Regions from separate parts of the Mesorhizobium sp. P170090 genome, predicted to be linked through region 3. Evidence: riboswitches for the same ligand, from Rfam matches in the RefSeq annotation. Region 3 holds a riboswitch; each other region holds the start of a gene.
The links. Region 3 has a riboswitch for cobalamin ahead of metE (5-methyltetrahydropteroyltriglutamate--homocysteine S-methyltransferase). Riboswitches for the same ligand answer to the same signal wherever they lie in the genome.
Positions count from the first base shown of each region.

Region 1: linked by a shared signal. The riboswitch ahead of AC3EML_RS24025 (DUF1636 family protein) and the one ahead of metE (5-methyltetrahydropteroyltriglutamate--homocysteine S-methyltransferase) in region 3 are both predicted to bind cobalamin.
Region 2: linked by a shared signal. The riboswitch ahead of AC3EML_RS06270 (aromatic ring-hydroxylating oxygenase subunit alpha) and the one ahead of metE (5-methyltetrahydropteroyltriglutamate--homocysteine S-methyltransferase) in region 3 are both predicted to bind cobalamin.

Region 1 is NZ_JBYNWH010000001.1:4,945,281-4,952,960, reverse strand. It holds gene cobN (cobaltochelatase subunit CobN) at 1-1,764, opposite strand, end outside; gene cobW (cobalamin biosynthesis protein CobW) at 1,783-2,835, opposite strand; gene AC3EML_RS24025 (DUF1636 family protein) at 2,838-3,263, opposite strand; cobalamin riboswitch at 3,302-3,506, opposite strand; gene AC3EML_RS24020 (DUF6348 family protein) at 3,525-4,256, opposite strand; gene AC3EML_RS24015 (winged helix-turn-helix domain-containing protein) at 4,286-5,506, opposite strand; gene AC3EML_RS24010 (NADH-quinone oxidoreductase subunit A) at 5,839-6,204, shown strand; gene AC3EML_RS24005 (NuoB/complex I 20 kDa subunit family protein) at 6,195-6,776, shown strand; gene AC3EML_RS24000 (hypothetical protein) at 6,779-7,324, shown strand; gene AC3EML_RS23995 (NADH-quinone oxidoreductase subunit C) at 7,321-7,680, shown strand, end outside.
Region 2 is NZ_JBYNWH010000001.1:1,255,064-1,262,743, reverse strand. It holds gene AC3EML_RS06285 (serine kinase) at 1-368, opposite strand, end outside; gene AC3EML_RS06280 (PqqD family protein) at 521-943, opposite strand; gene AC3EML_RS06275 (FAD-binding oxidoreductase) at 1,105-2,205, opposite strand; gene AC3EML_RS06270 (aromatic ring-hydroxylating oxygenase subunit alpha) at 2,243-3,490, opposite strand; cobalamin riboswitch at 3,608-3,809, opposite strand; gene AC3EML_RS06265 (DUF680 domain-containing protein) at 4,309-4,515, shown strand; gene AC3EML_RS06260 (DUF680 domain-containing protein) at 4,582-4,785, shown strand; gene AC3EML_RS06255 (DUF680 domain-containing protein) at 4,858-5,091, shown strand; gene AC3EML_RS06250 (ABC transporter ATP-binding protein) at 5,165-6,277, opposite strand; gene bglA (beta-galactosidase BglA) at 6,344-7,680, opposite strand, start outside.
Region 3 is NZ_JBYNWH010000001.1:1,962,146-1,969,825, reverse strand. It holds partial or broken gene AC3EML_RS09435 (serine hydroxymethyltransferase) at 1-590, shown strand, start outside; gene metK (methionine adenosyltransferase) at 670-1,845, shown strand; gene AC3EML_RS09425 (adenosine kinase) at 1,954-2,946, shown strand; cobalamin riboswitch at 3,355-3,502, shown strand; gene metE (5-methyltetrahydropteroyltriglutamate--homocysteine S-methyltransferase) at 3,597-5,948, shown strand; gene AC3EML_RS09415 (cytochrome-c peroxidase) at 6,386-7,441, opposite strand.

The DNA.
Region 1 (7,680 bases), 3.0 Mb from region 3:
GAAAGGGAAGCCGCTCTTGCCCTCCCCCTTGTGGGGAGGGTGGCCCGCAGGGCCGGGTGGGGGTGGTGCACCGCTACCCCCACCCCGTTTCGCGCCATCCGCTTCGCGAATGTCGCGAACCGACCCTCCCCACAAGGGGGAGCGTGAAGGAGCACCCCATGCCGCCTCGACTGCAGCCAGTGCCTCAGCCGGCAAATCCTTCGAGAAGTCCAGATACTCTTCCAGCCCCAGCCCACCATCGCTCCGCTCCAACGCGTCCAGCAGCGCACGCGGCGTTTCTGGAATCCCGTCAACGCGATAGCCCTGCTCCTTCAGGTCATGCAGCATGGCCAGCACGCTGGACGGCACATCCAGGCCCACTGCATAGCCAGTGCGGCCGGGCGCGCTCGGATAGTCCGGAATGAGGATCGCCAACTTACGCGTCGCGCGGGGCGTCTGCTGCAACCGTGTGAACGCCGCTAGCCTGTCCGCCACTTGCGCCACGCGATCCGGTTCCGGGCGGTTGGCGAAGGCGCGGTGGCCGAGCGCCGGGTCGGTCTCGCTCTCGCCCTTGAAGGAAATCGCGCTGGCGAGGATGCGGCCGTCGAGTTCGGGCAGCACGACATGCATGGCGAGGTCGGCGGGCGCCAGGCCGCGCTGGTTGTTGTCCCAGACGTCGCGGCGGGTGGTGGCGACGATGACCTGGAAGACAGGCACGCCGGCGCGGTCGAACAAGGTTTCGACGCCCGGTTCGGCGCCGGAAGCGAAGGCGGTCGCGGTGATGATGGCGGCGGGGTTGAGCGCGGCCAGAGCAGTTTCGACGAAGGCCAGGGAGGTCGGGTCTTTGAGGCTGGAGACGAAGATCGGGATCGGTCTCATGCCGCGCTGGCGGAGTGCATCAAAGAGGGCATCGATTGGCGCGACATCGGCGGCCAGCAGCATCGAGCGGTAGAAGAGGATGGGGATGATGGGAGGGTTGATGTTGTCTGCGCCGAGTTCCCGCCCACCCCCCTCTGTCCTGCCGGACATCTCCCCCGCAAGGGGGGAGATTGCGCTGTCATCGACGCTTTCGCCGATCGGGGATGTTGCAGAGGAATTTATTATCGGCTGGGCAGAAAAAGTGCCGAGGTCCGCGCCGGCTGATCTCCCCCCTTGCGGGGGAGATGTCCGGCAGGACAGAGGGGGGTGTGAAGGAACGCCGACATCGGCAAAATCCAACTTGCCTACGACGCCGCAGCCTGGCTCGTAGTAGCCAGCTTTCGGCACGCTGACCGGCTCAGCCGCCGCCGCATCCTGCCCAGCCAACCCCGCCAGCCGCTGCATCAGCGCTGCCATATTCTCCGGCCCGCCCTCGCGGAAATAGCCCAGCAGGCCGTCCTGCTCCTCGCGCGGCAGCGTCGAGGCTTCGATCAGCCTGAGGTCCTCGTCATGGCTTTCACCAGGCAGCAGCGCCAGCTTGATGCCACGTTCGCGAGCAGTCACCGCGAGTTGGTCGCAGCCATAGCGCCACCAGTCATAGCCGCCGAGGATGCGCACCAAGATCACCTTGGCCTGGCGGGCGACGCTGTCGATCCAGAGGTCCACGGACATGGGATGACGCAGGTCGCGCAACGCCGCCAGCCGCATCGACGGCAGGCGGGCGGCATCGGCCTTCCAGGCCGCCGCGAGGCCGGCGAGGTCGCTGTCGGTGAAGGACAGCGCCACGATATCCGCCGGCGTCTGCCGGAGATCAACCGGCTCGGCGAGATCGTCGAGCGAGGCGGAGGTCGTGGTGAGTATGTGCATCGCGGCTCGTGCCTGAGATCAACCGGCGAGTATACGCTCGATCGCCGGACGGTTCAGCCCCTTCAGGCCAATGACGACGAGACGCGAGCGGCGATCGTCCTCGGCCGTCCAGGCGCGGTCATAGTAATGGTTGACGCGTGGGCCGACGGCCTGCAGCAAAAGCCGCATCGGCTTGCCGCCGACCTCGACGAAGCCTTTCACGCGAAGCACGTTTTCCTGTTCGGCGGCGGCAGCGACGCGCTTTGCCAGTTCGTCCGGATTGGTGATCGAGGGGATGTCGACGATGAAGGTGTCGAAATCGTCATGCTCATGATCGAAAGCGCCGTCGTGATGCGACTTGCGGTTCTCGATGTCGTCTTCGACGGCGAGACCGAGGCCAAGCAGCACCGACGGGTCGACCTTGCCATGCGCAGTCGGCACGATTTTTACCGCGCGGGCGGAATGTTCATTGATGATGGCGTTGGCGCGGGCCGAACCGGGGGCGTCCATCAGATCGCTCTTCGACAGGATGATCAAATCGGCGCAGGCGATCTGGTCCTCGAACACTTCTTCGACAGGATCGTCATGGTCGAGCGTCTCGTCCTGAGCGCGCTGTGCCTGCAAAGCGTCCATGTCGTTGGCGACGCGGCCTTCGGCCAGCGCCGGGCCGTCTACCACGGCGATGACACCGTCGACGGTTACCCGGCTCTTCACGCTCGGCCACTGGAACGCCTGGACCAGCGGCTTGGGCAGAGCCAGGCCCGAGGTCTCGATCAGGATGTGGTCAACCTTCGGTGTCAGCGCGAGGATCTTGTCGAGGGCGGGCACGAAATCGTCGGCGACTGTACAGCAGATGCAGCCATTGGCCAGTTCGACGATGTTTTCCTCGGGGCAGGTGTCGATGCCGCAGCCTTTCAGGATTTCCCCGTCGATGCCGATGTCGCCGAACTCGTTGACGATGATGGCGATGCGCTTGCCGCCGGCATTTTCCAGGAGATGGCGGACCAGCGTCGTCTTGCCGGCGCCGAGGAAGCCTGTAACGACAGTGCAGGGAACACGGGAGAGGTTGGCGGCCGGGTTTGAAGCGTTCATCGTCAGTCCTTCAGCATGTCGAGGGGTGGGATGCGGGCAACGAGGCCGCGCTTGAGGCTATCGGGCCGGCCGCGCCACGGGATGAGGCCGTCGGTCGAAGTCGCGAAGAGCTTTGCGCCGGTGACGAGGTCGGCGCCGCTGGTTGGGGCCAGATCGCCGAAGACATAGCTCCAGCAGCCATCACGCAGGATCGCGGCGCTGAGGCGGCGCTTGCAATTGCCGAGACATTCGGCGGTGCGGACCCGGATATCGCCGGCAGCGGCGCGGCGTGTGTCCTCAGCCAGCAATTCGCCGGCGCGCGGATGGGCGTCGGAACCGGTCTCATCGCGGCAGGAGGCGCAGACGATGACGGTCACGCCGGTCAGGGCGTCGTTGTCCCCGGACGCAATGTCCGCTGTGCCAGCCGAAAAACTGCTGTTCTGGTCCAAAAACCGTGCTCCTTGCCCGGAAACCCGCCAGGCGATCGGATACTTTGTCTCAGACGGCAGGTCTCCTGGCTCGCGGGTCATCGCCTTGGTTAGCCGCCTTCCCGGTGTTACCCAGTGGCTTTCGGCCTTGGCTCTTCGCTTACAGTTGCGGGGACAGCCGCGGATTTGGGATTTTCGTCCCGCACCGCATTCCCTCTTGGCCCTTGCCGTTGCGGGCAGGGGACCGTCTGCAGCGGATTTAGGCTTTTGCGGGCGGCGGTGTCAACGCACGGCTACGACATGGCGATGTCGGCAGGGGCTGTCATGTCCCGGTTCCGGCAGTGCCAGGATGACCTGTCGGATAGCTTGATAGCCAACGCCATAGTCCCAGTCATGACCGACAGCCAGATTCTGTCCCTCATGCCAAACCGCGTTGTCCAGAAGGACTTCGGCACTAATCAGCGTGCCCTTCAAGCCTGCCAGAAAGGTCCGGACAAAATGGCTTCCGGGGGGTACCGAAGCTGTGAACAGCTTTTCCAGCTTGGCACAGAATGCTGGATAGCCTGGTGTCAGCGAGCATAGCTCGGTTGTGGCCTGGGAAATGACCGGGCCGCTATAGATTTTCCAGCGGGCATCTTTTCGCCAGATCTTCCAACTGGCGCTGCTTCGCTGCCAAAGCTCTATTTCGGCCTGCATGTTCTCGCAGACGTGATCGGCCAGTCCCTCAATGGCCACATGGAAAACACCACGGAGAAACTTTTCAAACGCCTGGTTCAGTTCCTGTTCGCGCGTGTCGCCGAAGCCAGCAAAGGATTCAATGACCGGCTGAACATCAAGCAGCGGAGAAAAAATGTAGATTTCCAGGACCAGCCGGTCAGAACTCGTCTCGAACACCTCCGCCTCAAACCGAAGCTGCTTCGATTGGAGCATGACGTCCCTATCTCTGCGGACTGCATCTATTCCATGCGCAATGAGGGCGCCATGGATCATGTCGAGCACTTTGTCCGATGCCATTGCACAACCTACGAGGCTTATTGAGGCGTCTATGACAGACGCTGCAAGGGTTGGCCATCTCTCTCGCTAGCCAATGCCGGCCCCAAATCGCCGGCGGGCGTCACTTCGATGCGCTCAAGTCCAAGCCAGCCCTGCATCTCCTTTAGTTCCTCGAAAAGCTGTGCGGTGGTCTCAGGCGGTGCGCCTGCTTCGGCATAGGCGGCGTGGACGCGTAAGACACTCGCAGGCCGGTCGGCCTTGAGGTCGACGCGGGCGACGATCTTGTCGCCGAGCAGGAAAGGCAGCACGTAATAGCCATATTGCCGCTTGTCGGCCGGGGTGTAGATCTCGATGCGGTAGCGGAAATCGAAGAGACGCTCGGTGCGCGCTCGCTCGAAGACCACCGGATCGAAGGGCGCCAGCAAGGCGCGGGCCTCGATCTTTCGCGGCAGGCGGGCGTCCTTATAGAGGTAAGCCGGTTTGTCCCAGCCTTCGACGCGTACCGGCAGCAACTCGCCCAGTTCGACCAGTTCCTCCAACCGGCCCTTCATGTCGGCCGGCGACAGGCGGAAATAGTCGCGCAAATCGCCTGATGTGGCGATGCCGTGGGCGCGGGCAGAAATGCGCAGCAATTCGCGGTGCGCGTCCTCGGCGGCCGGCACCGGCAGATCGAGGATCGCCTGCGGCAGCACGCGCTCGGGCAGGTCATAGAAGCGTTCGAAGCCACGGCGGTGCGCCGTGGTGATGCGTCCGGCCCAGAACAGCCATTCGAAGGCGTGCTTGGCGTGGCTCCAGCCCCACCAGCCGCCCGAACCTTTCTGGCCTTCCAGGGCCGAAGCGGCGATCGGGCCACGCTCGGCGACCGCACGGTAGATCTCTTCGATATAGGCGGCGTGCTCGCGGCCCCATTTGGCGAGACCCAGATACATTTCATCGCCCTGCTCGGCGCGCTGCATGCGCCAGCGCATCAGCGGGTATGTCTCGACCGGCAGGAAGGAGGCCTCATGCGCCCAGTACTCGAACACGGTGCGCTTGCGGGTGATTGCGGCATTGTCGAGCAGGGCGAGCGGGTAGGGGCCAAGCCGCGAATAGAGCGGCATATAGTGGGCGCGCACCACGGCGCTGACGGAATCGATCTGCAGAAGGCCGGTGCGCGAGAGCACGCGGGCGAGGTGACGGCGGTCCGGTGTGCCGCCCGGTCGCGGGTCGGTAAAACCCTGCGCGGCGAGCGCGATGCGCCGGGCCGTCGCGAGTGAGATTTTGTCCTTCATCAAGATGCCTTTGCCCTGATCCGTTCCCGTATTTTTAGCCGATGATTCCGGCGATGCTAGCAGGCTTGTGGCGGGAGACATGTCAGGAGACAAAAGTGGAGTAAAAAACGAAGGAAATCAAACAGGAGGAGATCGGACCAGTTTTTCCCGAACTGCCGTCCAGCACCCTCTTTTGAACAAGGTTTGACTTGCTTCGCTCAAAGCCCTGCGCTAACCCTCGCCGCGTTGCAGCAAAGGCACCTAAAACGGTTCAGCGGTTAAACTGTCACGCTTCCGCATTAGGGTTGGTTGCTGTAATCAAAGTGGATTGGCCGCCAACGGAAAGCCGCAGCATGAACGCATTGCTCAGTTCGTACCTGCCCATAGTTCTCTTCATCGCCGTGGCGGCGGTCGTCGGCCTGGCGCTCATCATCGCGCCGTTCCTGGTGGCTTATCGCAATCCCGATCCGGAAAAGCTTTCCGCCTATGAGTGCGGGTTCAACTCGTTCGACGATGCCCGGATGAAGTTCGACATCCGCTTCTACCTGGTGTCGATCCTGTTCATCATCTTCGATCTGGAAGTGGCCTTCCTGTTTCCGTGGGCGGTGTCGTTCTCGAAGATCGGCATGCTCGGTTTCTGGTCGATGATGGTGTTTTTGGCGGTGCTGACCATCGGTTTTGCCTATGAATGGAAAAAAGGAGCGCTGGAATGGGATTGAACGACAGTTCCGGTACGCTCGTCGCGCCAAAGCCCAAAGGCCTGATAGACCCCAATACCGGACGTCCGGTCGGTTCTGACGATCCGTTCTTCCTCGAGATCAACAATGAACTCGCCGACAAGGGTTTTCTGGTCACCTCGACCGAGGCGCTGATCACCTGGGCGCGCAGCGGCTCGCTGATGTTCATGACCTTCGGCCTTGCCTGCTGCGCCGTCGAGATGATCCACACCTCGATGCCGCGCTACGATTCGGAGCGGTTCGGCGTTGCGCCGCGTGCGTCGCCGCGCCAGTCCGACATCATGATCGTCGCCGGCACGCTGACCAACAAGATGGCGCCGGCGTTGCGCAAGGTCTACGACCAGATGCCGGAGCCGCGCTACGTCATCTCGATGGGCTCCTGCGCCAATGGCGGCGGCTACTACCACTATTCCTATTCGGTGGTGCGCGGCTGCGACCGCATCGTGCCGGTCGACATCTATGTCCCCGGCTGCCCGCCGAGCGCCGAAGCGTTGCTCTATGGCATTCTTCTCCTGCAGAAGAAAATCCGCCGCACCGGCACGATCGAACGGTAGGCATGATGGGTAAAGAGCAAATTGTCTATGGCAACCCTGAGCCTTGGCTAGGGTTAATGTTCAAAACCTTGGATCCGCGATTTGACGTATATGAATCGGGTAAGCGGTTTTATTCTTCCGAGTTCTCAACTGATACAAAATTTGGGGATGCTGGTCTCGGCGTCGACATCTTATTGAATGACTGGGAGGCCAAGCCTACAGGCGACCCCCGAGCTGTTTTTTATTATGGTGACGTGAGACTGCGGTCGCTCGGTGATCGAACCAAGAATCTGGTGGCAGAAATGTCGGCCAAGCTTTCCTGCAGGGTCTCGTCCGCCAATGGAGCGGTAAGCGAAAAATTGTTTGTGGAATGCGTTGCTCTGAACGGCGACCCAGCAAATCTGGAAGCACGGCCGCTTGTCGGAAAGTTGTTTTTTGGCGAGCCGGGTGGTGACGATGAATGTCAAGTTTTTTTGACCATTGACGTCGCCAAGGAGAGCGCTTGGTTTGGTGAGAAGGATGCGGAAGACTCGCGCAAGGTCCTGGGCTGGTTGGCGAGGTTGTCATGAGCGAAGCATTGAATAGCCTCTCGACCTATCTAGGCGAAAAGCTGTCCGGCCGCGTCAAGGACGCGGTGCTGGCCTATGGCGAACTCGGCATTTCCGTCGAACCCGGGGACCTGATCGACGTGGTGACCTTCCTGCGCGACGATCAGCGCTGCCAGTTCATCTCGATCATCGATGTCTGCGGCGCCGACTACCCGTCGCGGCCCAAGCGCTTCGACGTCGTCTATCATCTGCTGTCGCCGAAGCAGAATTTGCGCATCCGCATCAAGGTGCAGGCCGACGAAGAGACGCTGGTGCCGTCGCTCACCGCCGTCTATCCCGGCGCCGACTGGTTCGAGCGCGAGACCTACGACCTCTAT
Region 2 (7,680 bases), 710 kb from region 3:
GGATCATGGAACTGCCAGAAATCGAGGTCATGATAGTAGCTGCCGCGCAATCCGGCCTCTTCCAGCCGGTTGGCAAAGGCATGATGGTTATAATCGCCTCGGCCCCAGGTGCCCGGGGCGGGGACGCCATCGATGCCCGGGTGGGCGACGAAAATGCGGCAGCCGTCAGATGCAGACGGATTTTCCGGGGCCGGTATGAAGGCATGGCTCATGGCTTCCGCCAGCGTGCCATGGTCGAGGTGGACACTCAGCTCCAGTCCCGGCAACCGCACGCCGGCGGTAACGGGATAGAAGGCGGCGGCGCTTTCCGCGGCCGCCAGCACATGGCGGGCATAATCCGGCAGGGTTTGCAGCGTGATCAAAGGCATGTGTTGGTTGTTCAGCGTCCAGAATTGCGCCGGGTCGCCTGATGCATGTCGCTCGGGGTGGCCCCGGTTTTGAGACGACGACATGCATGAAATCAAAGATCTAAACCGCGTCGCCTGAGTCCGTTCAAACGCGACGCGCTTTAGGGAAACGATTATGCCTGTTTCACCGCCGGCCAGCCGAGAGGTTCCTCGACCTCATGGATCGGGTCGACAATGATGAGATCGGCAAGGTCGTCATGGACATCGACCTTGAGCGGCTCATTGCTGGCAGCAAGCGCAGACGACAGCTCGCCCGAAAGCGGTTGTGCCGGTGTTTCGGCTGGCGCAAGCAACCCGAAATCGAGCAGTCGGGCAACGAAGCTTTCGAGGTCGGCCAGGCTTATTTTTGCGGCGCCCGCGGCAGCTCCGACCAGCGCTTCAGTGGCGACGCCGGACGACAAAGCCTGCCAGACCCGGCTGCCGGAATCGGAAAAGCCGAAATACTTGCCGTTCGAAAGATCGAGAACGACGGCTTCGCCATCGAATGATTCGAAAACGATGTCCTTGCTTGCGACCGCGTAGACCCGCTGTTGCATCGCTGTGTCCCCCGTCCCATGCGCCCTGAAGGGATGCGCCAGCTTCACGGTCTGCCAAGCCCTTCCTAAGTGCGTCTAAATCACTTGGCCGTTGGTTGGCAAGACAAAGACCCGCGAATACAACGCCTGCGTCGGCGACCGTTGCGGCGAAGTCGACCGGCTCAAGCCTCGATTTCGAGCGCCGACAATGGTTTCGAGCAGCAGGCAAGGATAAAACCGTCATCGATCTCGTGGTCGAGGATGCCGCCATTGTGGCTCATCTCGACTTCGCCGGAGACCTTCTTCACCTTGCAGGTGCCGCACAGGCCGAACTCGCAGGCGGCGGGAATCCGCACGCCCGAGCTGCGCGCGGTCTGCAGCACGGTCTGGCCGGCGACGCAGCCGGCGTCGACCTCCGAAAGCGAGAAGCGGATCGGCGTCACGGCTTCGACAGGTGCAGCGATGCCGTCCTCGACCGGGGAGGCAAACGGCGCCGGAATTTCCTCCACCACAGGCGCGGCAAAGCTCTCCTGATGGTATTTCGTCATGTCGAAGCCGGCGGCATCCAGCATGCCGCGCACGGCGCGCATGAACGGATCGGGGCCGCAGCAGAAGATTTCGCGCTCGCGGAAGTCCGGAGCCAGCAAGGGCAGCCGGATCGCATCGATGCGGCCCATATGGCCGTACCAGCCTTCGCGGCTGGAACGTTCCTCGATCATGAAGCCGAGCGACAGGCCGGGCATATGGCCGCCGAGCAGTTCGAGTTCCTTGCGGAAGATGATCTCTTCGGCACGCCGCGCGCAGTTGACGAAACCGACATCGGTCCATGGCGCGCAGTCGTTCAGCCAGCGCAGCATCGAGATCATCGGCGTCACGCCGGAGCCGGCGGAAATGAACAGGTATTTGGCCGCCGGGTGGCTGTGCAACGAGAAGTCGCCGGCCGGTCCGTAGGCCTTGACATGCGAACCGGGCACCAGATGGTCGAACATCCAGCGCGTGCCGATGCTGCCGGCCTGCGCCTTGACCGTCACCGCGATCGAAAACGGCCGCGATGGCGACGACGACAGCGTATAGGTGCGCATCAGCGGCCCGTCCGGTGTCGGCAGTTCCAGCGTCAGGAACTGGCCCGGCTTGTAGCGGAACCAGGTCTGGTTGTCGGAGCGGAAGGTGAAGGTCTTGACGTCGGGCGCCTCGTCGCTGACGCCGATCACTTCCAGCACCTGCAGCCTATCGTTCCACGGCGCCATCTGGTCGAGATGGCGATAGAGCCCAAGATCCGTCATCGCATTCATCCTCTGGTCCCTCTTCGCCTGCTCCAGTTCACGCGACGCTGCGCAGCGCCGGCCGGCCGCCTTCGGCAAGGCGCGGGCCGATGAAGGCCGCGTACCATTCGACGAACTGGATCACGCCGCCCTCATGCAGCTCCGAATAGGGGCCGGGCTCATAGGCCGGCGACAGGATGCCGAAGGCGTTTTCCTCGACGATGCGGCGGTCCTGGTCGTTGGTCTCGGTCCAGACATGGGTGAGCTCCTCAAGGTTGTAGTCGACGCCCTCGACCGCATCCTTGTGCACCAGCCACTTGGTCGTCACCGCGGTTTGCGTGGCGCTGATCGGCAGCACCCGGAAGGTGACCGCATGGTCGATCAGTATGTGGTTCCAGGTCGTCGGATAGTGGTAGTGCATCAAGGTGCCGATGCGGTCGGCGGCAACAGTGTCGGACAGGTTCTTCGTCACCGCGCGCTTTCCCGACATCGTGTAGCTGACGGCATCGCGCAGCAGCGGCGCGCGGGTGGCGCGGTATTGCCCGGCCGGATCGATGCGGAACTTGCTCGGCAGGCCCGCCGCCTCGCATTTCGCCCAGTGCGCCAGCATCTCCGGATCGCTGTCGGCGCCCTGCACGCCGGTCACCGTCGGCGCTTCGGGGAATGTCTTGCACAGCTCTGGATGATTGCCGGCGCAGTGATAGCATTCGCGGTTGTTTTCCCAGACCAGCTTCCAGTTGCCCTTCTCGATGATGGTGCTCTCGAAGGCGACCTTGGCTTCATTCAGCCGGTGCGGCTTGAGGTAGGGCTCTATCATGGCGCGCATCGGGGCAAAGTCGGCAGGTTCTTTCGCCAGGCAGATGAAGATGTAGCCGCCGACGCTCTCGCAGGCGACGGGCTTCAGGCCGAACTGGCTCTTGTCGAAACCGTCGGCCATCTGGCGGGCAAACAGCAGCCGGCCGTCAAGCTCGTAGGTCCACTGGTGATAAGGGCAGACAAGCTTTGCCGCCATGCCCTTCTCAGTGTTGCAGACACGGCTGCCGCGATGGCGGCAGGAATTGTGAAAGGCGTTGATGTTGCCCTTCTGGTCGCGGACCAGCACCACCGGATAATCGCCGATCTGCACGGTGATATAGCTGCCGGGCTTCGGCAGTTCGCAATCATGGCCGATGAACAGCCAGTCCCGATACCAGATGAGCTCCATGTCGAGCTTGAAATAGTCCGGGTCGGTGTAGAAGGGCTGTTCCAGCGAAAAGCCTTGCTTGCGGCCGTTCAGGAGCCTCAGCATGTCGTTGCGCGTATCCATAGTTCTGTCCTCGTGGTTTAAGGACTGAACTTGGTGGTGATGGAGGAAGGATCGGACGCAGGCCGGCGCGGCTCCGGACATGCACTATCCACCTCTTGACCGCCCACCGCGATCAGTCGAGTCTAGGCATCTCGGGCTGGTTTCCGGGCTCTGGAGTTGTCCTTGCGGACCATCGCGACACCTTCCCAGGCTCTTGCCCAGTGGTCTCCCGTTGCGACTTCAACTCCACCACCGTTGCGGGGGCAGCGCCGGATTCTGACCGGCTTCCCAATTCTCCGCTGCGTCGTCACGAAGCGGCACCTGAGATGCGATCATCTAATCACGGCAGCGATCGCGACGTCGGCATGAAAGCGACATCATATCCATGCGGCGCGACACGCGCGGCATACGCCCCGCCGACCACCGAAGGGCTGAGATCCTGTCTTGCGGCGCCATCATCGCCGTTTCGAATTGCTGCGGATCCAGTTCCGATCGGGGGCAAAAAGGGCTCAACGGTATCGAAAAGTTACTATTAGCAATCTCTAATCGAACCGAACGGTTCGTTTCTGTTGACAATGCGTGCAGGACGGTGTGAACGACGGCCCGGAAACCGACACCGGAGCGAACCACTCGGTTCGACATAAGCAACTGAAAACAATACAGTAAACAGCCATGAAGGAACTTCCTGGCACAATTTCAAGGTGCAGGACCGTGGTCCACACGGAACAACTTCGTGATTGGAAACCAGCCTATGGCTTTCCCACATCGGGGCTGTCCGAACGACGCGAATTCCTCCCAAGACACGCCGCTAGACGGACAGACAAACTGGAGTACTAAAAATGAAAAAGATCATCCTCACTGCCGCAGCCGTTTTGGCGATCACCGGCAGCGCCTTCGCCGGTAGCGACAATTACGGTTCCAATGGTGCGAACCAGCCAGCCGTCTCGGTCGACAGCTCGTATACGGCTTCCATTCAGAAGCCGGCGCACGCTGACAAGCAGCCTGTCGTTCAGGGCGCCGACCGCGACCTCTACGGCAATCGCTGATCCCGACCAAAGGAGAGCGGCTAACCCGTCGCTCTCGGATCCCAAAAAATTCAGGAGTGTTTGAAAATGAAAAAGCTCATCCTTGCTGCCGCCGCCGTTTTGGCCATCTCCGGCAGCGCTTTCGCCGGCAGCGACAACTACGGTTCCAACGGCGCCAACCAGCCAGCGGTTACGTGGACCGACAGCGGCCACACCGCTTCGGTTGAGAAGTCGGTTTCGACCGAGCAGACGCCTGCCCACGGTGCCGACCGTAACCTTTTCGGCCGTTAAAAGCCGGTTTCCCAGCACGCGGCGGGCTTATCCGCTGCAGCTGGCGACATCAGAAAAATTCAGGAGACTAAAATGAAGAAGATCGTTCTTGCCACCGCAGCCCTTCTGGCTATTTCGAGCGCTGCCTTTGCCGGCAGCGACAATTATGGCTCCAATGGCGCCAACCAGCCGGCCGCTGCCGTCGACACCACCCGCACCTCATCGACCGGCACCAACTCGGCGGTCTACAAGCTGCTGAACTCGTCGGACGACCAACAGAAGTTCGTTCCTCAGAGCAGCGACAGGGATCGGTTCGGCAACAACTAACAGCCGAAGCTTGAAAAAAGAGCGGCGGGCCTGGCCCGCCGCTCTTTTTTCATGCCTGTACGACGCAGCTATCTCAAGCCGCCTTCACTTCCACCGGCTTGAGCGAGAAGGAGTGCCCATCGGCGTCGAAGATGTGCAGGTCCCCGGCATCCGCGGTCAGCCGCAGCTTTGCCCCGCGCTTGACCTCGACATTGCCGGGCAGCTTGGTCACCAATGGCAGGTCGGCGCGACCGATATCGATATAGACCAGCTGCACCTCGCCGAGCTGCTCGACATAGTCCACCACGCCCTCGAAAAGATATTCCGTGCCGGTGGCGACCGACAAATCCTCCGGCCGCACGCCGAAGCTGACCGCCGCACCCTTGGCTGACGCCGGCGTTGCAATCGGCACCGTGGCCTTGCGGCCGCCGACATGGCTGACGATTGTCGGGTTGCCCGTCCTGTCGATTGTCGCCGGCAGGATGTTCATGGCCGGCGAGCCGATGAACTGGGCAACGAACAGATTGCCGGGCTTCTTGTAGAGGTCCATCGGCGTGCCGACCTGCTCGATATGGCCATCCTTCAGCACGACGATGCGGTCGGCGAGCGTCATCGCTTCGACCTGATCGTGGGTGACGTAGATCATGGTCGTGGCAGGCATCGATTCCTTGAGCTTGGCGATCTCGATGCGGGTGGCGACGCGCAGCGCCGCGTCGAGATTCGACAGCGGCTCGTCGAACAGGAACACTTTCGGATTGCGCACGATGGCGCGACCGATGGCGACACGCTGGCGCTGGCCGCCCGACATCGCCTTGGGCAGGCGGTCGAGATATTTGGTCAGCTGCAGGATTTCGGCGGCCTGCCGCACCCGCTTGTCGATCTCGGCCTTGCTTTCCTTGCCGATCTTCATCGAGAAGGCCATGTTGTCGTAGACGGTCATGTGCGGATAGAGCGCATAGGACTGGAACACCATGGCAATGCCGCGCTTGGAAGGCGGCACGTCGTTCACCACCTCGCCGGCGATCTTCAGCTCGCCGGAGGTGATCTCCTCAAGCCCGGCGATGGACCGCAGCAAGGTCGACTTGCCGCAACCCGACGGGCCGACGAAGACGATGAACTCGCCCGACTTTATGTCGAGGTCGATGCCGTGGAGAATGTGCAGATTGCCGTATGATTTCTTCACCTGTCTCAGCGTGACATCGGCCATAATTTCCTCCCAGTGATTTCCCTAGAGAACCTGGATTTCCTCAAAAAATCCAGTTTCGTCAAAAACTCAGTCGATGCGCCCGAACCAGGCGCCGTAGCCGCCGAGGCGGATGGAACCTGTGCCGGATTGTCCCGAAAAACCGTGCCCGGCCAATGGCAGCAGCGCCTGACCACCGAGATCGACCTCGGCCGGCTTGCTGGCCAGATTGAAGACGCAGACGATCTGCTCATTGCCCTCACGGCGGGTGAAGGCGACGGTGTCGCCCTCGCTTTCGATGAACTCGATGTCGCCTTTGGCCAGGGCCGGATGCTGGCGGCGGAAACCGAGAAAGCGCCGGTAGTGCTCGAGCAGCGAGGCCGCGTCGCCCTGCTGAACATTGACCGCTTGCGACAAGTGCTTGCCCGGCACCGGCAGCCAGGGCTTGGCCGTCGAAAAGCCGCCATTGCTGGCGGTTGCATCCCACACCATCGGCGTGCGGCAGCCGTCGCGGCCCTTGAATTCGGGCCAGAAGCGAATGCCGTAGGGGTCCTGCAGATCCTCGAACTGCAACTCGGCTTCGCCCAGCCCAAGCTCCTCTCCCTGATAGAGGCAGACCGAACCGCGCAGCGACATCAGCAGCGCCGAGATAACCTTCAGATAGGCGGCCGGGTCGGCCTCGTCGGCGGCCCAGCGCGAGGCCGGACGCATCACGTCGTGGTTGGAAAAGGCCCAGCACGACCAGCCGTCGCTGGCGACCTTGCCGAAGGCTTCCAGCACCTGGCGCACCTTGGCGGCGCTGATCTTTTCCGGCGCCAGGAAATCGAAGGAATAGCACATGTGGACGCGTTTGCCGCCGGCGGTGTAGGCGGCGACCACTTCCAGCCCACGCTGCGAATCGCCGACTTCGCCGACCGCGGCGGCCGCCGGATATTCGTCGAGCAGCGCCCGGAACCGTTCGAGGAAGGCAAGGTTTTCCGGCCGGCTCTTGTCGTAGATATGGTCCTGGTAGTTGTAGGGATTGACCGCAGGTGCTGTCTGGTCGTTGCGCTCTTCGGGCGGCAGCGGCGGATTGTTCTCCAGCCCCTGGCTGTGGAAGTAGAAATTGATGGTGTCGAGGCGGAAGCCGTCGACGCCGCGCTCCAGCCAGAAGCGGGTGACGTCGAGCAGCGCGTCCTGGACTTCCAGATTGTGGAAGTTGAGGTCCGGCTGCTCGGACAGGAAATTATGCAGATAATATTGCTGGCGGCTGGTGTCCCACTGCCAGGCCGAGCCGCCGAAGATCGACAGCCAGTTGTTGGGCGGCGTGCCGTCCGGCCTGGCGTCGGCCCAGACATACCAGTCGGCCTTGGGATTGCTACGGCTGGCGCGGCTCTCCTTGAACCATGGATGGTTGTCGGCGGTGTGCGACAGCACCTCGTCGATCA
Region 3 (7,680 bases):
ACAAGTCGATCCGCGGTCCCCGCGGTGGCTTCATTTTGTCAAGGAACGAAGATCGCTATCAGGCCCTGTATCATACAAAGAGCAAATACAATCTCGCCAGACGAATAGACCGGGCGGTCTTCCCTCACCTGCAAGGCGGACCTCACATGAATGCCATCGCTGCGCTAGCGGTTGCCTTGCACGAAGCCGCGAACCCGTCCTTCCGAGGCTACGGCCAACAGACGGTCAAGAATGCCAAGGCTCTGGCACATGCACTGCTTGAGCGAGGTTATGACCTGGTTACCGGGGGGACGGACAATCACATGCTGATCCTTGATCTTCGCGATCGGCCACTATCGGGCAAGGCCTATGCCGAGCGACTAGCAAAGGCAGGAATCATCACAAACTTTAATATGGTGCCTGGCGACCCGCGGCATCCGGCGGTCACAAGCGGAATTCGCCTGGGGGCGCCAGCAGTGACGTCAATGGGCATGCGCGATGTGGAAATGGTGCAAATTGCTGGCTTCATTGACTCCGTCCTCCAGCGGCCAGACGACGAAGATCTCCATGCCTGCGTGCGAAGAGACGTTGCCGACTTGTGCGCTGCGTTCGAGGTCCCGGGCATCTCGACAAGTAAGGTGGGCCAAGCAAAATGCCCATACCACATCCAACATCCGAAGCGAGGTATTCATGGCTAGGCAGTTCGTGTTCTCTTCCGAATCGGTTGGCGCGGGGCACCCGGATAAGTTGGCCGACAACATCTCGGATGCCATCCTCGATGCCATCCTCCGCACAGATCCCGAGGCGCGCGTCGCCTGTGAAGCGTTGGTAAAATCAGGGATAGTCGTTCTGGCTGGCGAGATCACCAGCGATGCCCAGGTGGATTACAGCCAAGTTGCGCGCGATACGATTCTCGACATTGGGTACGACGACGAGGCCGTCGGCTTTGACGGCCGGCGTTGCTCCGTCGTTCATGCCCTCACCGAGCAGTCGCCCGACATCAGCCAAGGCGTTGACGAGGGAAGAGGGCAAGACCTCCAGCAGGGAGCGGGAGATCAGGGCCTCATGTTCGGCTACGCATGCCGCGAAACCGATACCCTGATGCCTTTGCCGATCCAGCTCGCTCATCGCTTGACGAAACGGCAGGCGTATGTCCGGAAGGCACAACAGCTTGGCTGGTTGCGTCCTGACATGAAATCCCAAGTCTCAGTGCGCTATGAGGGGTTGCGCCCGGTCGCCCTGGATACCATCGTCGTGTCGACGCAACATGACGAGCAGGTCTCGCAAGAGACTGTCCGCGAGGGCGTCATTGAGGAAATCATAAAGCCTGTCCTGCCGACCCACCTGGAGACGGAAGGCATCAGAATTCTGGTCAACCCGACGGGGCGGTTCGTAGTCGGCGGGCCGCGCGGCGACTGCGGTCTCACTGGACGCAAGATCATCGTCGATTCCTATGGCGGGATGGGTCGTCATGGCGGCGGCGCCTTCTCGGGCAAGGACCCGTCCAAGGTTGACCGCTCGGCTGCCTATGCAGCCCGCTATGTCGCAAAGAACATCGTCGCTAGCGGACTTGCGGACGTGTGCGAGGTGCAGCTTGCTTACGCAATCGGCGTGGCCAGTCCGGTTTCCGTCATGGTCAACACGTTCGGGACAGCCAGGGTTGAGGAAAGCAGGATCGAGCGCCTCATTCTTGAGTTGTTCGATCTCAGACCGAAAGGCATTATCAAGATGCTTGATCTCTTACGCCCTATATACCGCAATACAGCGACCTATGGCCATTTCGGCCGTGAAGAGCCTGATTTCACCTGGGAGAAGACAGACAGGGCGGACGAATTGCGTCGCGAGGCAGGACTCGCCGCCCCGTGAGAGCCGCCGGCGAACGGATTGGCAAGCGGAAAGCCCATTTCCACCGGGCAGACCCGCGCCTGGCAGGCGTGGCGAGAAGCCGGCTCGGGTTTTTTGGCGGAGACATTGATGCCGGATTATGACGTGCTTTGCATCGGCAATGCCATTGTCGACATCATCGCCCAGTGCGACGAGGCATTCCTCGAGATCAACGGCATCATCAAGGGTGCGATGAACCTCATCGACACCAAGCGCGCCGAGCTGCTCTACAGCCGCATGGGGCCGGCGATCGAGGCCTCGGGCGGCAGCGCCGGCAACACGGCGGCGGGCGTCGCCAGCTTCGGCGGCCGCGCCGCATTCTTCGGCAAGGTGTCGAACGATCCGCTCGGCGAAATCTACGCCCACGACATCCATGCCCAGGGCGTTGCCTTCGACACCAGGCCGCTCGAGGGCCAGCCGCCGACGGCGCGCTCGATGATCTTCGTCACCCCCGACGGCGAGCGCTCGATGAACACCTATCTCGGCGCCTGCATCGAACTCGGGCCGGAAGACGTCGAGGCCGACAAGGCGTCGGGCGCCAAGGTCACCTATTTCGAGGGCTATCTGTGGGATCCGCCGCGCGCCAAGGAGGCGATCCGGCAGACGGCGAAGCTCGCACACGAGGCCGGGCGCGAAGTGTCGATGACGTTGTCTGATTCGTTCTGCGTCGACCGCTACCGGGACGAGTTCCTCGAGCTGATGCGCTCGGGCACTGTCGACATCGTCTTTGCCAACAGCCACGAGATCAAGTCGCTCTACCAGACAAAATCCTTCGACGAGGCGCTGGCGGCTATCCGCAAAGACTGCAAGATTGCCGCCGTCACCCGCTCCGAAAAAGGCTCAGTGATCGTGCGCGGCGACGAGACCGTCACCATTCAGGCGACGACGATCCGCGAACTGGTCGACACCACCGGCGCCGGCGACCTCTATGCCGCCGGTTTCCTCTACGGCTACACCTCGGGGCGCAGCCTGAAGGATTGCGGCGATCTCGGCTCGCTGGCCGCCGGGCTGGTGATCCAGCAGCTCGGGCCACGGCCGCGGCAGAATCTGCGCAGCGAGGCGGAAGGGGCTGGGTTGCTGTAGATGCGCCGGCAACTAACCAGCCGCCCTACTGACGCGATGACCGCAGTGGCGGAACTGTGTCAAAGCTCGCTGATAGCGACAGCCATTCGCTTCGGAGAACTGACCCATGCTGCTGCCGTGAAGCTCGCTGGAGGAGCGGTGCAAGGCGTGCTTGCCATGACGGCATTCACCGTCATCCAGATCGTCACCAGCATTTTCCAGAAGCTCAGCTTGGGGAAGGCCAGTAAGGTTCCTGAGGTAACGGAGAACTCGCGGCGTCCGTCGGACTTGACTTGCGATCACGTCCCACGATGCCGAATGCGGGCAGCAGACTGAATATTTCACAATGCTAGACAAAGGCGTAAAAGCGCGATCACATAACTACATAAACATTTCGTTATGCGTCATTGACAAAAGAGCGAACTGCTGTGATTGTCTGCGTGTCGTGGTTCTCGCGTGCGGCGCTGCCGCAGCGGAGCTAAGAGGGAAGCCGGTGCGATGCCGGCGCTGCCCCCGCAACTGTTAGCGGCGAGCCAACCCCGCGAGCCAGGAGGCCTGCCACGCGAATTACGTCCACGGGCGGGGTGTCTCGGTGGCCGCTGCAACCCGGCGTTGATGCCGGCCTGCTAGCGCCTTCCTTGTCACCGACGCCCCAATCACCGGGGTATGACATGACTGTCTCTCAGCAAATTCCTGTAGCAACGCTCGGCGTGCCGCGCTTCGGTCGTCGGCGAGAACTGAAATTCGCGCTTGAAAGCTACTGGTCCGGAACATCGTCCGCTGGCGACCTTCTCACGACGTCGAAGGCGCTCCGTGCCGCTAGCTGGGAAGAGCAGCGCGATCGCGGCGTGTCGAAAATCCCGTCGAACGACTTCTCGCTTTACGACCATGTGCTCGACACCGCAGCCATGGTCGGGGCCGTTCCGTCCCGTTACGGCTGGAATAGCGGCGAGGTCCCACTTGACATCTACTTCGCAATGGCGCGCGGCAACCAGGGTCAGACGGAGGATTGTGGACACGCTGGTTACCAGGAGGAGGCTCATGGACCTGGTGTAACCGCGATGGAAATGACCAAGTGGTTTGACACCAACTACCACTACATTGTGCCGGAACTCGATGATGATCAGACGTTCGCCCTCTCGTCATCGAAGCCGGTCGATTACTTCCTCGAGGCTAAAGCTCTCGGCATTCACACACGCCCAGTCATCCTTGGACCCATCACCTTCCTCAAGCTGGCGAAATCGCCTGCCGAGGGGTTCGGTCCCATCGCTCTCCTACCGCGGCTGCTGCCGGTTTACGAGCAGCTTCTGGAGAGGCTGAAGCTGTCGGGAGCCGACTGGGTGCAGATCGATGAGCCAGCGCTTGTCCTCGATCTGAACCCGAACGAACGAGCTGCGTTCGAATTCGCCTATGGCCAGCTGTCGAAAGCCGCGCCCGAGCTGAAGATCATGCTGGCTACGTATTTCGGGTCGCTGGGAGACAATCTCGAAACCGCGATTTCTCTGCCCCTGGCCGGCCTGCATATTGATCTCGTGCGCGCTCCCGAGCAGCTGGAAACGGTGGCTCGGCTCGCTCCGAAGGATCTGGTGCTCTCGCTTGGCTTGATCGATGGCCGCAACGTCTGGCGTGCGAACCTGCCCGCCATTCTCGACCGCATCAAACCGATCGTCGCCGGCTGGCCCTTGGACCGCGTCGAGATCGCGCCTTCTTGCTCGATGCTGCATGTGCCGATTGATCTGCGCATGGAGACGGAACTCGACGCGGACATCAGGTCGTGGCTCGCCTTCGCGGCCCAGAAGACCGACGAGCTGGTCTTGCTGGCCCGGGCCCTGTCCCAAGGCAGGGATGCGGTGGCAGGCGCGTTGAAAGCGTCTGCCGAGGCTGCCGCCACGCGCGTGACATCCACGAGGATCCATGACCCGCTTGTTCAGGGGCGGATCGCTAGCATTCAGGACAGCGCGAAGCGACGAGAGAGCGCTTTTGGCGAGCGCTCCAGAGTCCAGGCCGGCTCACTCGGGCTGCCGCCGTTCCCGACGACGACCATCGGGTCCTTCCCGCAGACGCCGCAGGTACGCAAGGCGCGGGCCGCTCATGCGAAGGGCCAGCTGAGCTATGTCGACTATGAGACGTTCCTGAAGAAGGAGATCGAGGCTGCAATTCGCTGGCAGGAAGAGATCGGGCTGGACGTGCTGGTGCATGGTGAGTTCGAGCGAAACGACATGGTACAGCATTTCGGCGAGCAGTTGTCCGGCTTCGCGCTCACCCAGCATGCCTGGGTACAAAGCTATGGGTCGCGCTACGTGCGTCCCCCCATCATTTTCGGCGACGTATCGAGGCGCAATCCGATGACAGTGCGCTGGTGGCAATTCGCCCAGTCGCTTACGGAAAAGCCCGTGAAGGGAATGCTCACAGGCCCAGTCACCATTCTCAACTGGTCTTTTGTTCGCGACGACGTACCCCGCTCCGAAGCCTGCCGCCAGATCGCGCTCGCCATCCGCGACGAAGTGACGGATCTCGAAAGATCCGGCGCAAGGATGGTCCAGATCGATGAGGCCGCGTTTCGCGAAGGATTGCCACTGCGCCAATCTGACTGGAAAGTCTATCTCGACTGGGCTGTCGAATGTTTCCGGATCGCTTCAACGGGTGTAAAGGACGCGACTCAAATTCATACCCACATGTGCTATTCGGAGTTCAACGAGATCATTCACGCGATCGCTGGAATGGATGCGGATGTCATTTCGATTGAGACGTCGCGCTCGAAGATGGAACTGTTGGACGCCTTCACGAGCTCCAAATATCCGAACGAAATCGGTCCTGGCGTCTATGATATTCACTCACCACGCGTCCCGGAAGTCGGCGAGATTTCGGACTTAGTCATGCTTGCCCGCGAGCGACTGTCCGACGGCCAACTGTGGATAAACCCGGACTGTGGCCTCAAAACACGCAAATGGGAGGAGGTCCGCCCTGCCCTCATTAACATGGTCGCTGCAGCACGCGCGCTCCGGCAGAAAGTGCAGGCGTGAGGCCTCTCTTCCTCACCGTGTGGGGAGTTGCCGGCTGGCGGATGTCGGCCGGGAATATGCCAAACCGATCACACTCTTGGAAATGAGCCACTCGGCGCAAATGTGCAATTTCCTACGGCACGTGTCTTAATCCCGCAGAAATATAAATGTGGCACTACGCTATAACATCGGTTCCTTGGGGAAATACAGGCCCCGCGCCTCGAACAAATCGGACTGGCGTCGTTTCTCAAAGTAGACTGCTTGGCGCGTTCGCTCAGGCAGCGACAATATATGGTGCTGCGTCTGTCCGCCCCCAGTTGATCGCGCAGACTACGGGCGAGGTGGCAGGGTTCGGGTATCGCTAGCGTCCCGCCAATTCGGAGATGGACGTCGCAATTCGTGTCGCCAAGTAAAAATCGCCAATCATTTTCGATTGCAAGTCCGCAGCCAGTTGGCCCTTATTTTCCTGAGATCTGCGTTACAGGCCGGGGCGTTGTCGCCGTTTCTGAGGGTAAGATGGGATAGGCGACGTCAGGTGCCTCTCCGGTCAGCGAGTTGAGGAAGGCAACAAGCAGGTCAACTTCTTCGTCCGCCAGTACTACGCCGAGCTGGGTGGTCCCCATAATGGCGACGGCCTGTTTCAGATCCCAAACCTTGCCCGAATGAAAGTATGGCGCGGTGAGTGCAACGTTGCGCAGCGGCGCCACGCGGAAGACATAGGAATCGTCGGCTGCATTGGTGACCTCAAATCGGCCCTTGTCTTTGTCCGGCAGGACTTCGGCGCTGGGCCGTTCCACGAGGCCGAATGGGTAATAGGCTTGCCCACCAACGTTGATGCCGGCATGGCAGGACGAGCAGCCTTTGTCCATGAAAAGCACTAGGCCCTGTTTCTGTTCGGAAGTCATGGCAACCTCATCACCATTCAGGAAGCTGTCGAACGGGGCAGGTGTGACCAGTGTCGCCTCGAAGGCTTCGATCGCCTTGGCGAAGTTGTCGAAGGTGACCCGATCGGCTTCAGCCGGAAAAGCTGCATCGAACCACTCGACATATTGCGGCATGGACTTGAGAGTGGCGATGAGTTGGCCCGGTGTATTGGCCATTTCGATCCCGGCTTGGACCGGTCCCTTCGCCTGAGCCTTCAGGTCTTCGGCACGACCATCCCAGAACTGGGCGATGTTGAAGACAGCGTTCAGTACAGTCGGCGCGTTGCGCTGTCCCTTCTGCCAACCATGGCCAATCGAGGTTTCGTGATTGTCGTCGCCGCCGGTGGCCAGGTTGTGGCATGAATTGCACGACAAGACGCCTGACGCCGAGACGCGTGGATCGAAGAACAGTGCCTTGCCGAGAGCGATCTTTTCCGGGGTGATCGGGTTGTTGGCGACTGTCGGCGTGGTGGATGGCAAAGCCGTGAAGGTGGCCAATGCCGTATCTCTGAGGTCGGTGGGGATCGAATCCGCAGCAAAGGCGGTGGGTGCCAGCAAGGTGACAGCCATCGTACTGAATAGGATTTTCATAATTGGTCTTCCTGCGTCGTCCACGCAGCCATTATGCGATCTGCGGCTCATGAACGCCCTGAGCTAGATCAGCTTGAGGGAGAGGACGGGGTCTCACACCTGTTTTCGCAGCTGAGCTGGGACCCTCTTGGAAGCGATCGCTCTTCTCGATTGGACTTCAGGGAGGAGGAGTATCCCTGGTTGGCAACCGGTTTTATGCATCAAAGCACGCCCTGAGGGCGGCTTCGTAGATTCGGTCA